DNA from 3 places in the Tumebacillus algifaecis genome. Region 1 is predicted to be linked to each of the others. Evidence: a T-box and tRNA genes for the amino acid it is inferred to sense, from the RefSeq annotation. Region 1 holds a T-box; the other regions hold tRNA genes.
What was found. The T-box of region 1 lies ahead of ileS (isoleucine--tRNA ligase). A T-box ahead of a tRNA ligase gene usually reads a tRNA of that ligase, here a tRNA-Ile.
Positions count from the first base shown of each region.

Region 2: it encodes a tRNA-Ile, which carries the amino acid that the T-box ahead of ileS (isoleucine--tRNA ligase) is inferred to sense. The anticodon was not compared.
Region 3: it encodes a tRNA-Ile, which carries the amino acid that the T-box ahead of ileS (isoleucine--tRNA ligase) is inferred to sense. The anticodon was not compared.

Region 1 covers NZ_CP022657.1:3,109,285-3,112,550, forward strand. Annotated here, with positions in the region: gene ileS (isoleucine--tRNA ligase) at 1-1,997, opposite strand, end outside; T-box leader at 2,048-2,285, opposite strand; gene CIG75_RS13175 (DivIVA domain-containing protein) at 2,345-2,848, opposite strand; gene CIG75_RS13180 (YlmH family RNA-binding protein) at 2,954-3,266, opposite strand, start outside.
Region 2 covers NZ_CP022657.1:1,343,370-1,346,635, reverse strand. Annotated here, with positions in the region: gene CIG75_RS06225 (ATP-grasp domain-containing protein) at 1-1,097, opposite strand, end outside; cyclic di-GMP riboswitch class I at 1,205-1,296, opposite strand; rRNA gene rrf (5S ribosomal RNA) at 1,863-1,979, opposite strand; tRNA gene CIG75_RS06215 (tRNA-Ile) at 1,995-2,071, opposite strand; tRNA gene CIG75_RS06210 (tRNA-Gly) at 2,078-2,152, opposite strand; tRNA gene CIG75_RS06205 (tRNA-Asp) at 2,198-2,274, opposite strand; tRNA gene CIG75_RS06200 (tRNA-Glu) at 2,283-2,359, opposite strand; tRNA gene CIG75_RS06195 (tRNA-Thr) at 2,368-2,443, opposite strand; tRNA gene CIG75_RS06190 (tRNA-Ala) at 2,447-2,522, opposite strand.
Region 3 covers NZ_CP022657.1:3,332,817-3,336,082, forward strand. Annotated here, with positions in the region: gene CIG75_RS14435 (Hsp20/alpha crystallin family protein) at 650-1,150, shown strand; gene CIG75_RS14440 (hypothetical protein) at 1,187-1,411, opposite strand; tRNA gene CIG75_RS14445 (tRNA-Ile) at 1,531-1,607, opposite strand; tRNA gene CIG75_RS14450 (tRNA-Phe) at 1,619-1,694, opposite strand; tRNA gene CIG75_RS14455 (tRNA-Glu) at 1,713-1,789, opposite strand; tRNA gene CIG75_RS14460 (tRNA-Thr) at 1,796-1,871, opposite strand; tRNA gene CIG75_RS14465 (tRNA-Ala) at 1,877-1,952, opposite strand; tRNA gene CIG75_RS14470 (tRNA-Leu) at 1,961-2,044, opposite strand; tRNA gene CIG75_RS14475 (tRNA-Gly) at 2,062-2,136, opposite strand; tRNA gene CIG75_RS14480 (tRNA-Lys) at 2,340-2,415, opposite strand; gene CIG75_RS14485 (aminotransferase class IV) at 2,555-3,266, opposite strand, start outside.

The sequences.
Region 1 (3,266 bases):
TCAAATCCGCTCAAGTTTCCAAGCAGGTAACGGAATGTATTGCGGATCTTCCGATAGACTTCTGCCACTTGTTTCAAGATCGCATCAGAAACGCGAAAATCGGAGCGATAATCGACCGATGCCACCCATAGACGCAGGATATCGGCGCCATACTGTTCCATCACCTTCAACGGGTCAACCACGTTCCCCAGCGACTTCGACATCTTGCGGCCTTCACCATCCAACATAAAGCCGTGCGAGACGATCGATTTGTACGGAGCTTTCCCACGGATGGCCACTGCGGTCGAAAGCGAAGAGTTAAACCAGCCGCGATATTGGTCCGATCCTTCCAGATACAGATCGGCTGGCCATTGCATTTCCGGACGTGCATCGGTGACCGCCATATGCGAAGAACCTGAGTCGAACCACACGTCCATCGTATCGGTTTCTTTGCGGAACGAAGTACCACCGCAAGAACAGGTCAAGCCCTCCGGAACGAGATCGGCCGCCTCTTTCTCAAACCATACCTGCGATCCATGCTCAGCAAATAAATTCGCAACTTTGTCGATCGTTTGATCATTGATGATCTCCTTATCACAGTCTGTGCAATAGAAGATCGGGATCGGCACGCCCCACATGCGCTGGCGAGAGATACACCAATCCCCGCGGTCAGCCACCATGTTGTGCAGGCGAACTTCGCCCCACTCCGGACTCCACGACACTTGTTTGATTTGCTCAAGCAGTTGATCGCGGAACTTGTCGATCGAGCCAAACCACTGCTCCGTCGCACGGAAGAAAACAGGGTTTTTACAACGCCAGCAGTGCGGATAGCTGTGGTCGATTTCCGACGAGGCGAACAGATGTCCGCTTTCTTGAAGGTCAGCCATGATCTGCTTGTTCGCCTTCATATAAAACTGTCCTTCATACGGACCGGCATCCTTCGTAAATTTACCTTGCCCGTTGACAGGCGCCAAAACCGGCAGTCCATACTGCAAGCCCACCATGTAGTCATCCATCCCGTGCCCCGGTGCGGTGTGTACACAACCCGTACCGGACTCAAGCGTTACGTGCTCGCCCAAGATCACCAGCGACTCGCGGTCGAGGAAGGGATGTTGAGCAACGACGCGCTCCAAATCCTGACCTTTGAAAGTTGCCACCACATTCGGTTCGCCTTCGACACCTGCTGCCTTCAGCACCTCTTCGACAAGTCCTTTGGCCAGCAACAGTTTCTCACCGTTTACTTCAACCAAACTGTATTCAAAATCGGCCCCAAGCGCGATCGCCATGTTCGCCGGCAGCGTCCACGGTGTAGTGGTCCAGATCACGATAAACGACCCTTCAGGCAGTACGCCGCGGCCATCTTTCACAGCAAATTTCACATAGATCGACGGCGACTTCTTATCCGCATATTCCACTTCAGCTTCTGCCAGCGCCGTCTCACACGATGCACACCAGTGTACCGGTTTTAAACCCTTGTAGATATAACCGCGTTTCGCCATCTCCCCAAAGACGCGAATTTGACGGGACTCATATTCTGGCAACAATGTGATGTAGGGGTTCTCCCAATCACCGCGCACGCCAAGGCGTTTAAACTGTCCCTTTTGACGCTCCACAAAATCGAGGGCGTAGTTTTTGCACATCTCGCGGAAATCGGTCACCGACACTTCATGACGGTTGATGCCTTTGTTTTTGATGATCGCATGCTCGATCGGCATCCCGTGTGTATCCCATCCCGGTACGTACGGCGCGTCAAACCCTTCCATCGTCCGAAACTTGACGATGATGTCTTTTAAAATCTTGTTCAACGCATGACCGAGGTGGATGTCTCCATTCGCATAGGGCGGGCCATCATGCAAAACAAACTTCGGCTTACCAGCCTGCTTTGCTTGTACTTTTTCATACAATTTCATGTCTTCCCATTGTTGCAGCATCCCCGGCTCACGTTGCGGCAAGTTGCCGCGCATCGGAAACTCGGTTTCCGGCAGATTCAGCGTTTTGCTGTACTCTGGCTTTTCCATTGTGATTCCCTCCAATTCTGTACAAACAAAAAAGTCCCTCAATCCCTAAAAATAGGGACGAGAGACTTCTCATAATCTTCCGTGGTACCACCCTGATTGCCATGACAAAGAAGCCATGACCACTCAACGGCCCGGTAACGAGGGCAAAACGGTGTTACTTACTACCCAAACGGGATTCGGCACACGACTCCCGGGTGATTTTCCCAAGCTTTCCCTTTCCCGGCTCACACCAAACCCGGTTCGCTGTAAAGGACTCCACGAGGTACTCTTCCCGCTCAACGTCAAGATATAATAAATTTGCAGTCATTATATGATACTACAAATAGCATTGTCAAACCTAATCCAGCCTATACATCCAATTTGTCGTCTTTATCCATGCGAATCGTCTTTTCGTCCAAGATCTTCTCCCACTGATCGTTGTCGATCAGTTCCAACTGCACTTGGATGAGCGAACGGAACCGCGCACGGAACACAGCGGCCTGCTTTTGCAGTTCGTCCAGCTCCATCGCAGCACGGCGGGACTTGGACAGCGCCTCATTCAGGATACGGTCCGCGTTCTTTTCCGCTTCCTTGATGATCAGTTGCGATTCCTTGCGCGCATTCGACTTCACTTCTTCAGCAGTCTCTTGCGCCACGATGATCGATTTCGACAAACTTTCTTCTATGTTGTGAAAATGAGACAGCCGCTCCTCGAGCGTCACCAGCTTTTCTTCCAAATCGCGATTCTCACGGATCAATCCTTCGTAGTCCTTGATCACGCGGTCCAGAAACTCATTTACATCATCTTCATCATACCCGCGAAACGAGCGGCCAAATTCTTTGTTATGGATATCAAGCGGAGTCAAAGGCATGCTGTTGGGACCTCCTGTGCTTTCGTAAAAGTCAAATAAAAAGAGCCAAAATTCGCCATTCTTCACCAAAATATTCGACGGGAAGATGGGAACTCCTGCCGAAAGTTAGAGATACTTGCCAATTTTTAAAATCGTCCGGCCTTTGCGTGACTGTCCCATAATCTCCAAGATCTTGGCACGCCCGTGGCCGCGCAAGGACAGAACATCCCCTTCTTCCACAGCAGTCGCCGGGTCGTCGATCACCTGCCAGTTCAACTGCAGTTTCCCGCTTTTGATCGGTTCGACAACTTTTGTGCGCGACAGTCCAAACGACTCAGCGGACACCGCATCAACTCGAAGCGACATCACGGTGAACGCCTTCTCCTGATACTCCACCTGCGGCGCCAGATAGTCCAGCGCAGAGATCTCCCGATTCTGT
Region 2 (3,266 bases), 1.8 Mb from region 1:
TCACTGCGATAGAATACGACAGCAAAAGTAGTCGGATCATAGCCTTGCATGGAGCGGTACTCCAAAACGTCCCCAAACATGCTGCGGAACTTGTCGTGTTCGATCGACGAGATTTTGAGCGTGTTCAATTCGACTGGCAATTCTGCACAGAAGAAGCTGTACACGGAATCGTCCATCGTTTCAAGAATGTGATTCCAATCTGGTTGGGTCTGTTGGAAGAAGTGCTCGTATGGATTTTGCCCGTACGCGTGGATCGCTAAGTCGCATGTGCCGATCCCGGCAAAGCGGAGCGGATTGACTTCGATCGGAATCAACTTGCCGCTCGGAGAAATGCGAACTTCCAGATGAACTGGGTACAAGCTCAAATCTTCGAGACTCCCCAACTTCGTTAAAAACTCGATCACAGGCTGCATCGCTTCTTGCAGTACGTGCTTGCTCGTATAGTAAATCCGATCTGATGTATCACCTGCATGAGCGAACATGCGTTTGAGCACATTTAGCACAACTGGTTGTCCTTCTGTATTAAAGAAGGCGTCAACAGCGTACTCCTCCCCCTCGATCCATTCCTCAACAATGAAACGCTCTACATTGAGGACAGATTCTGGGAACAGGTCACGGGCCTCGCGTACGTCGCGGTGAAGACGATGGCGGACATCCATCCACTCCTTCGCATCCGCAACGCGGTACACACCGAGACTCGCATATCCAACCACTGGTTTAACCACGATTGGAAACCGAAGCTGCGATGCCTGCATTCTCATCAGTTCATCAAACGAAAATTCTTGATACATAAAATCAGGGAAGAGATGAGCCAACCACTTGCGGAAATGAGTCTTGTTTTTAAAACGCTCATTTCGCTCCACGAGAACATGACCTGGCAAATGGTTCTCCAGTGCTTGTAACGCGTTTTCTGAATTGCTCAAGAGCGGAGCCTTGCGATCTCTAACCAGTTGAAAGAAAGAATTCGCCGATTTCCAATTCAGTTTTTTGTCGAATGGAACCAGTACATCTTGCGCTGCGTCTACAACTGGAATTCTGAGTTTTGCTGCTGTTTCTGACAGAAATGGTGAAACGAATGCTTGACCAAGTACCAACATCTTTGACTCCTCCAATACTTTGGATTCGCCGAAGTTTTTTCAGCACGGACAGCAAATAGGACAATTCCGTAGTGAAATTGTCCATCAAGGATTCCACCGTGGAAAAGTTCGGCAACCCGGCTGTCATAGTGTGCAGTAGCAACACCTTAGACCCGTGGCTTTGCGTCCTCACCTTTCAGTGAGTTTGCCATTATCGATTCTTCACCTTTGTAAAGCGGGTACACTTACACATTATCTTATTTCTTCGGACTTTTCAATAAAAATATTCATTTTATTTATAACCCATATTCAACTTAGTCGCCCGATATAAGTAATTCGCACCCAAAGAAGCACGATTTCAGGGCATCCGATCCAATCTTTGGCGACACCAGTACGCAATTCATTCCGCTCATCAGAATGCTTGCAGGCGTACACTCTGCTGCTTACGATCTCTCGAGGCAGCTTCTTGACAGAGTAAACAACAAGAAGCCCCAGCTTACTGATCTGGGACTCAATGTACCCAGTTGTCTCCTACACTTTCGGGCCTTCCGTCCAAGAACCAAATCTTTGCTTCCACTTCTAACGCGGCAGTTTTCTATTGGCCTTACATAACAATAAAGACCCAGTTCACTGAACTGAGTCCTTCTCTTTGCCTAGCGGTGTCCTACTCTCCCAGGACCCTGCCGTCCAAGTACCATACCTTCGCTCCGCATCGAACGCGGCACTTTTTCTATTGACCTTGTATTACAAGAAGGACCCAGTTCATTGAACTGAGTCCTTCTCTTTGCCTAGCGGCGTCCTACTCTCCCAGGACCCTGCGGTCCAAGTACCATTGGCTCTGTGGAGCTTAACTTCTGTGTTCGGGATGGGAACAGGTGTGACCTCCACGACATTACCACTAGACATATGTTATTGAAATGGTGGGCCCAAGAAGATTCGAACTTCCGACCTCACGATTATCAGTCGTGCGCTCTAGCCAACTGAGCTATGGGCCCTTAAAATGGAGCGGAAGACGGGATTCGAACCCGCGACCCTCGCCTTGGCAAGGCGATGCTCTACCCCTGAGCCACTTCCGCAAGGTATTATTCTGTGTCAAAATTGATGAAGAGTACTGATCTAAATGGCGGAGCTGACGGGATTCGAACCCGCGGTCTCCCGCGTGACAGGCGGGCATGTTAGGCCACTACACCACAGCTCCAAAACAAATGGTGACTCGTACGGGATTCGAACCCGTGAATGCCGCCTTGAAAGGGCGGTGAGTTAAGCCGCTTCTCCAACGAGCCAAGATAGATGGTGCCTTCTACCGGAATCGAACCGATGACCTCATCCTTACCATGGATGCGCTCTACCTACTGAGCTAAGAAGGCAATTGGTGGAGATAAGCGGATTCGAACCGCTGACCCCCTGCTTGCAAGGCAGGTGCTCTACCAACTGAGCTATACCCCCATGATTAAACTGCCCACTTGCGGCGACAGGTGTTATCTTAACACGCTCCCTCGCACACTCTCAATCTCTATTTCCACGCAAAATACGACAAAATTAGACACTCTCATAGTTCTGTTGGCTCATTTCGCTCATATACGATGAATTCCTACTATTTTTTAGAGAATGAAAGCTTTCACAATCTGCAAAAAGCCAAGTCTAGTCTGGAATTAGAGCGCGTATTTCTATACCTTGCTCTCTTCTCTCACGGAGATACCATGCTTCGGCGCTAGAACATCAAAAGACAGGTTCCTTGACTGATTTCGCTCGGCCGAGCTGCGCCTTACTCTCCTAGATCACTGCGGTCCAAGTACCATATCTTCGCTTTCGCTTCGGTGGTTCTTCGCTCCGCTACGAACGCGGCACTTTTTCTATTGACCTTGTATAACAAGAAAGACCCAGTTCATTGAACTGAGTCTCTCTCTTTGCCTAGCGGCGTCCTACTCTCCCAGAACCCTGCGGTCCAAGTACCATACCTTCGCTTTCGCTTCGGTGGTTCTTCGCTCCGCTACGAACGCGGCACTCTTTCTATTGACCTTGTATAACAATAAAGACCCAGTTCATTGAACTGAGTCCTTCTCTTTGCTAGCGGCGTCCTACTCTCCCAGGACCCTGCGGTCCAAGTACCATACCTTCGCTTTCGCTTCGGTGGTTCTTCGCTCCGCTTCGAACGCGGCACTTTTTCTATTGACCTTGTATAACAAGAAA
Region 3 (3,266 bases), 220 kb from region 1:
CCGTTTTCATGAGGCTTTAAATGAAGAACCTGCGCCGTCTGATGGACAGGAGACAGTATCGAGATAGATGATCAGCAAAAAACAGGTATCACATCGAGACCGAAACGCGCAACACAGCAACGGTAGCTCTATTTGATCTGAATTTGAGTTACCTAGCACACAAGCCTTTCCAAATAGAAGGGATTTCGCATAATTTATTGGAGCAACAAAAAAGGGGGTAACAACGTGTACGGACAATTTGGTGGGTTTACTCGATGGGCAGTTGTCTTTCTGATCATCTTTGTGCTGTTCATCCTGATCATTCCGGTCGATGGTGGCGCATACTAAGGCTTCACAGGAGTAGAGTCGAAGTATCATTGCAGGAGTCTTGATGTGTATCGCAATCGAACTGCTCGCTGAAGTAACAGAGCGACAAGAAAATGAAAGGCAGAGCACCGCGCTCTGCCTTTTTCATCGTTCGAATGGGTGATACAAGGTACTAGGAAGCGCAAAGAATCGACTGTTAATGTATGCTCTCACGTTCTCACTACCAGTCGGGAATTATAAAAAATTTACTTGCTTGGGTTCGAAAACAAATAAACACATATTGTTACGCGATGTACGCTGGGCGCATATGGTGAACCAAAGAGACGCATGGGGAGGGACAGCGATGAAGAAGAACGCCCGCTCGTTTTCTAGGTGGGAATCTCATGCGCGGCAGTTCTTCGGGAATGACTTTTGGGAGGATATCCTATCTGTCATTCCAGATGGCGAAGAGGCCGCCGAAGTTCCGCTCCAGTCGGAGCAGCAGGCTGCACATCCTGCGCGCCAACGCCCTGCTGTCGATGTGTATCGCCTGGAAGGCAAGCTGATTGTGCATGTCGAGTTGCCTGGGCTTGTGAATACGGACGGCATCGATCTCTATGTCCAAAATGGAGAATTGGTCGTGAGTGGGCAATTGCCGCGGCGATTTCGGCGCGAGCAAACGCTGCTGTCGGAGCGGAGCACCGGCGAGTTCCGACGCACGATTGCGCTGTCAGAAAAAGTGGTCGAAGATGGCGTGCAGGCCAGGTATCTGAACGGACTCTTAGAGATCACCTTGCCGATTGTGCAACAGCGGCATGAGGAGCCCAAAAAGCGGATTTCCATTCAACGCGATCCTCGTAACTAAAAAATCGCCGGGGCAGATTGCCCGACGATTTTTTAGTTAGACGAGGCTTTGTCTGGAAAGTGGAAGTTCTACAGCATCCGAATCTTGAACGAGAGTCGCGCCTGTAAACATCGCGTTGCCATCACCGTTTGCTTCACCTGTGCCAAAGTTTTGTTTGGATAGGCCGTTCCAGTCCGCCACAAGCAGAGGACCGATGTTGACGTAGCCTTTGTCGATCATATTGACCTTGAAAGCAAAAATATTGATTCCGCCAATTGGCATCAACGCCTCCTCCTCTCCGCTAGTAGCAATGTATGCCAAAATAAAAAAGCGGTGTCAGGAGACACCGCTTTCGCGCATACTGAGTTTATAGGCTTGAACCCTTGTTTGCGTTTATTGAATGGTGGGCCCAAGAAGATTCGAACTTCCGACCTCACGATTATCAGTCGTGCGCTCTAGCCAACTGAGCTATGGGCCCATATCCAAAAATGGTGGCTCGGGACGGAATCGAACCGCCGACACGAGGATTTTCAGTCCTCTGCTCTACCGACTGAGCTACCGAGCCTTGTGTAGTTAGAAAAAATGGTGACTCGTACGGGATTCGAACCCGTGAATGCCGCCTTGAAAGGGCGGTGAGTTAAGCCGCTTCTCCAACGAGCCATGCGATGGTGCCTTTTACCGGAATCGAACCGATGACCTCATCCTTACCATGGATGCGCTCTACCTACTGAGCTAAAAAGGCAAAGATGGTGGAGATAAGCGGATTCGAACCGCTGACCCCCTGCTTGCAAGGCAGGTGCTCTACCAACTGAGCTATACCCCCGAAAAAGATGGTGCGGTCGAGAAGACTCGAACTTCCACGGGTTGCCCCACACGCCCCTCAAGCGTGCGTGTCTGCCATTCCACCACGACCGCATCTTTTGTTGTAAAAATGGAGCGGAAGACGGGATTCGAACCCGCGACCCTCGCCTTGGCAAGGCGATGCTCTACCCCTGAGCCACTTCCGCATATAGGATATATGCGTCCCGCGTGCGACAGGACGTCGCGTTCCTAGCGGGGCTACCTCTGTCCCGCGTGCGACAGGACGTCGCGTTCCTAGCGGGGCTACCTCTGTCCCGCGTGCGACAGGACGTCGCGTTCCTAGCGGGGCTACCTCTGTCCCACGTTGCGACAGGACGTCGCGTTCTTAGCGGGGCTACCTCAAAACAAGTGGTGAGCCATGAAGGACTCGAACCTTCGACCCACTGATTAAAAGTCAGTTGCTCTACCAACTGAGCTAATGGCTCACATCGAGGATGTTGCCACATCTACCACCGCGACCGACTTGCTCGCAATGAGATGGGCTACATTCGCGACGATCTCTCGTGGCGACAAGAGATAATATATCACGTGTATTGCTAGAGTGCAAGAGGTATTCTACGTTTTTTAAGATGAGATTTTTCTCCATTTTTCAAGGAGCTGTCGTGTCACCGGGCCGATCGTTCCGTCTCCGAACGGTCTGCCTTCTAGTGAAGTGGCGGGGAGAATCCCGATGACCGATGACGTGGTGAACGCTTCGGAAGCATGGGCAATGTCCGAAGGCGTAAAGCGCTTTTCCAAAACGGGCAGTTGCCCCAACACCCATTCGCGGATGATCCCCGGCAGAATGCCTGTGTCGAGGGATGGGGTCCAGATTTCACCGTCCACGACGAAAAAGAGGTTGCTGACCGCCCCTTCTGCGACGTACCCTTCTGCGGTCAGTTGCATGCCTTCTGCTGCCCCTCTCATTTCGAGCTCCCGATAGGCGAGCAGGCTGTTGAGGTAGTTGAGCGTTTTGGCGCGCACTGGCGTTTCTGGGGTGCTGCGCACCGTCTCGAAAACGATCAAGTTGCGCTCAGCGATTGGCGGCAGGACGAGTTCCTTGACGTAGATGATCAGCGTCGGCTCGATGCAGGTAGCTCCGCTTGGTCCAAGAGCGCCTTCTCCGCGCGAAATGGTCAGCCGGACATACGCATCTTCAAGTGCGTTCGCTCGCACCGTCTCAATGACCGCGCGTTCCAACTCTTCGTCGCTCCACCGAATCGGAATGCCCAACCACTCCGCAGATGTGCGCAGGCGGCGGACATGCTCCGGCCAGAACATCGGAGACCCGCCGACG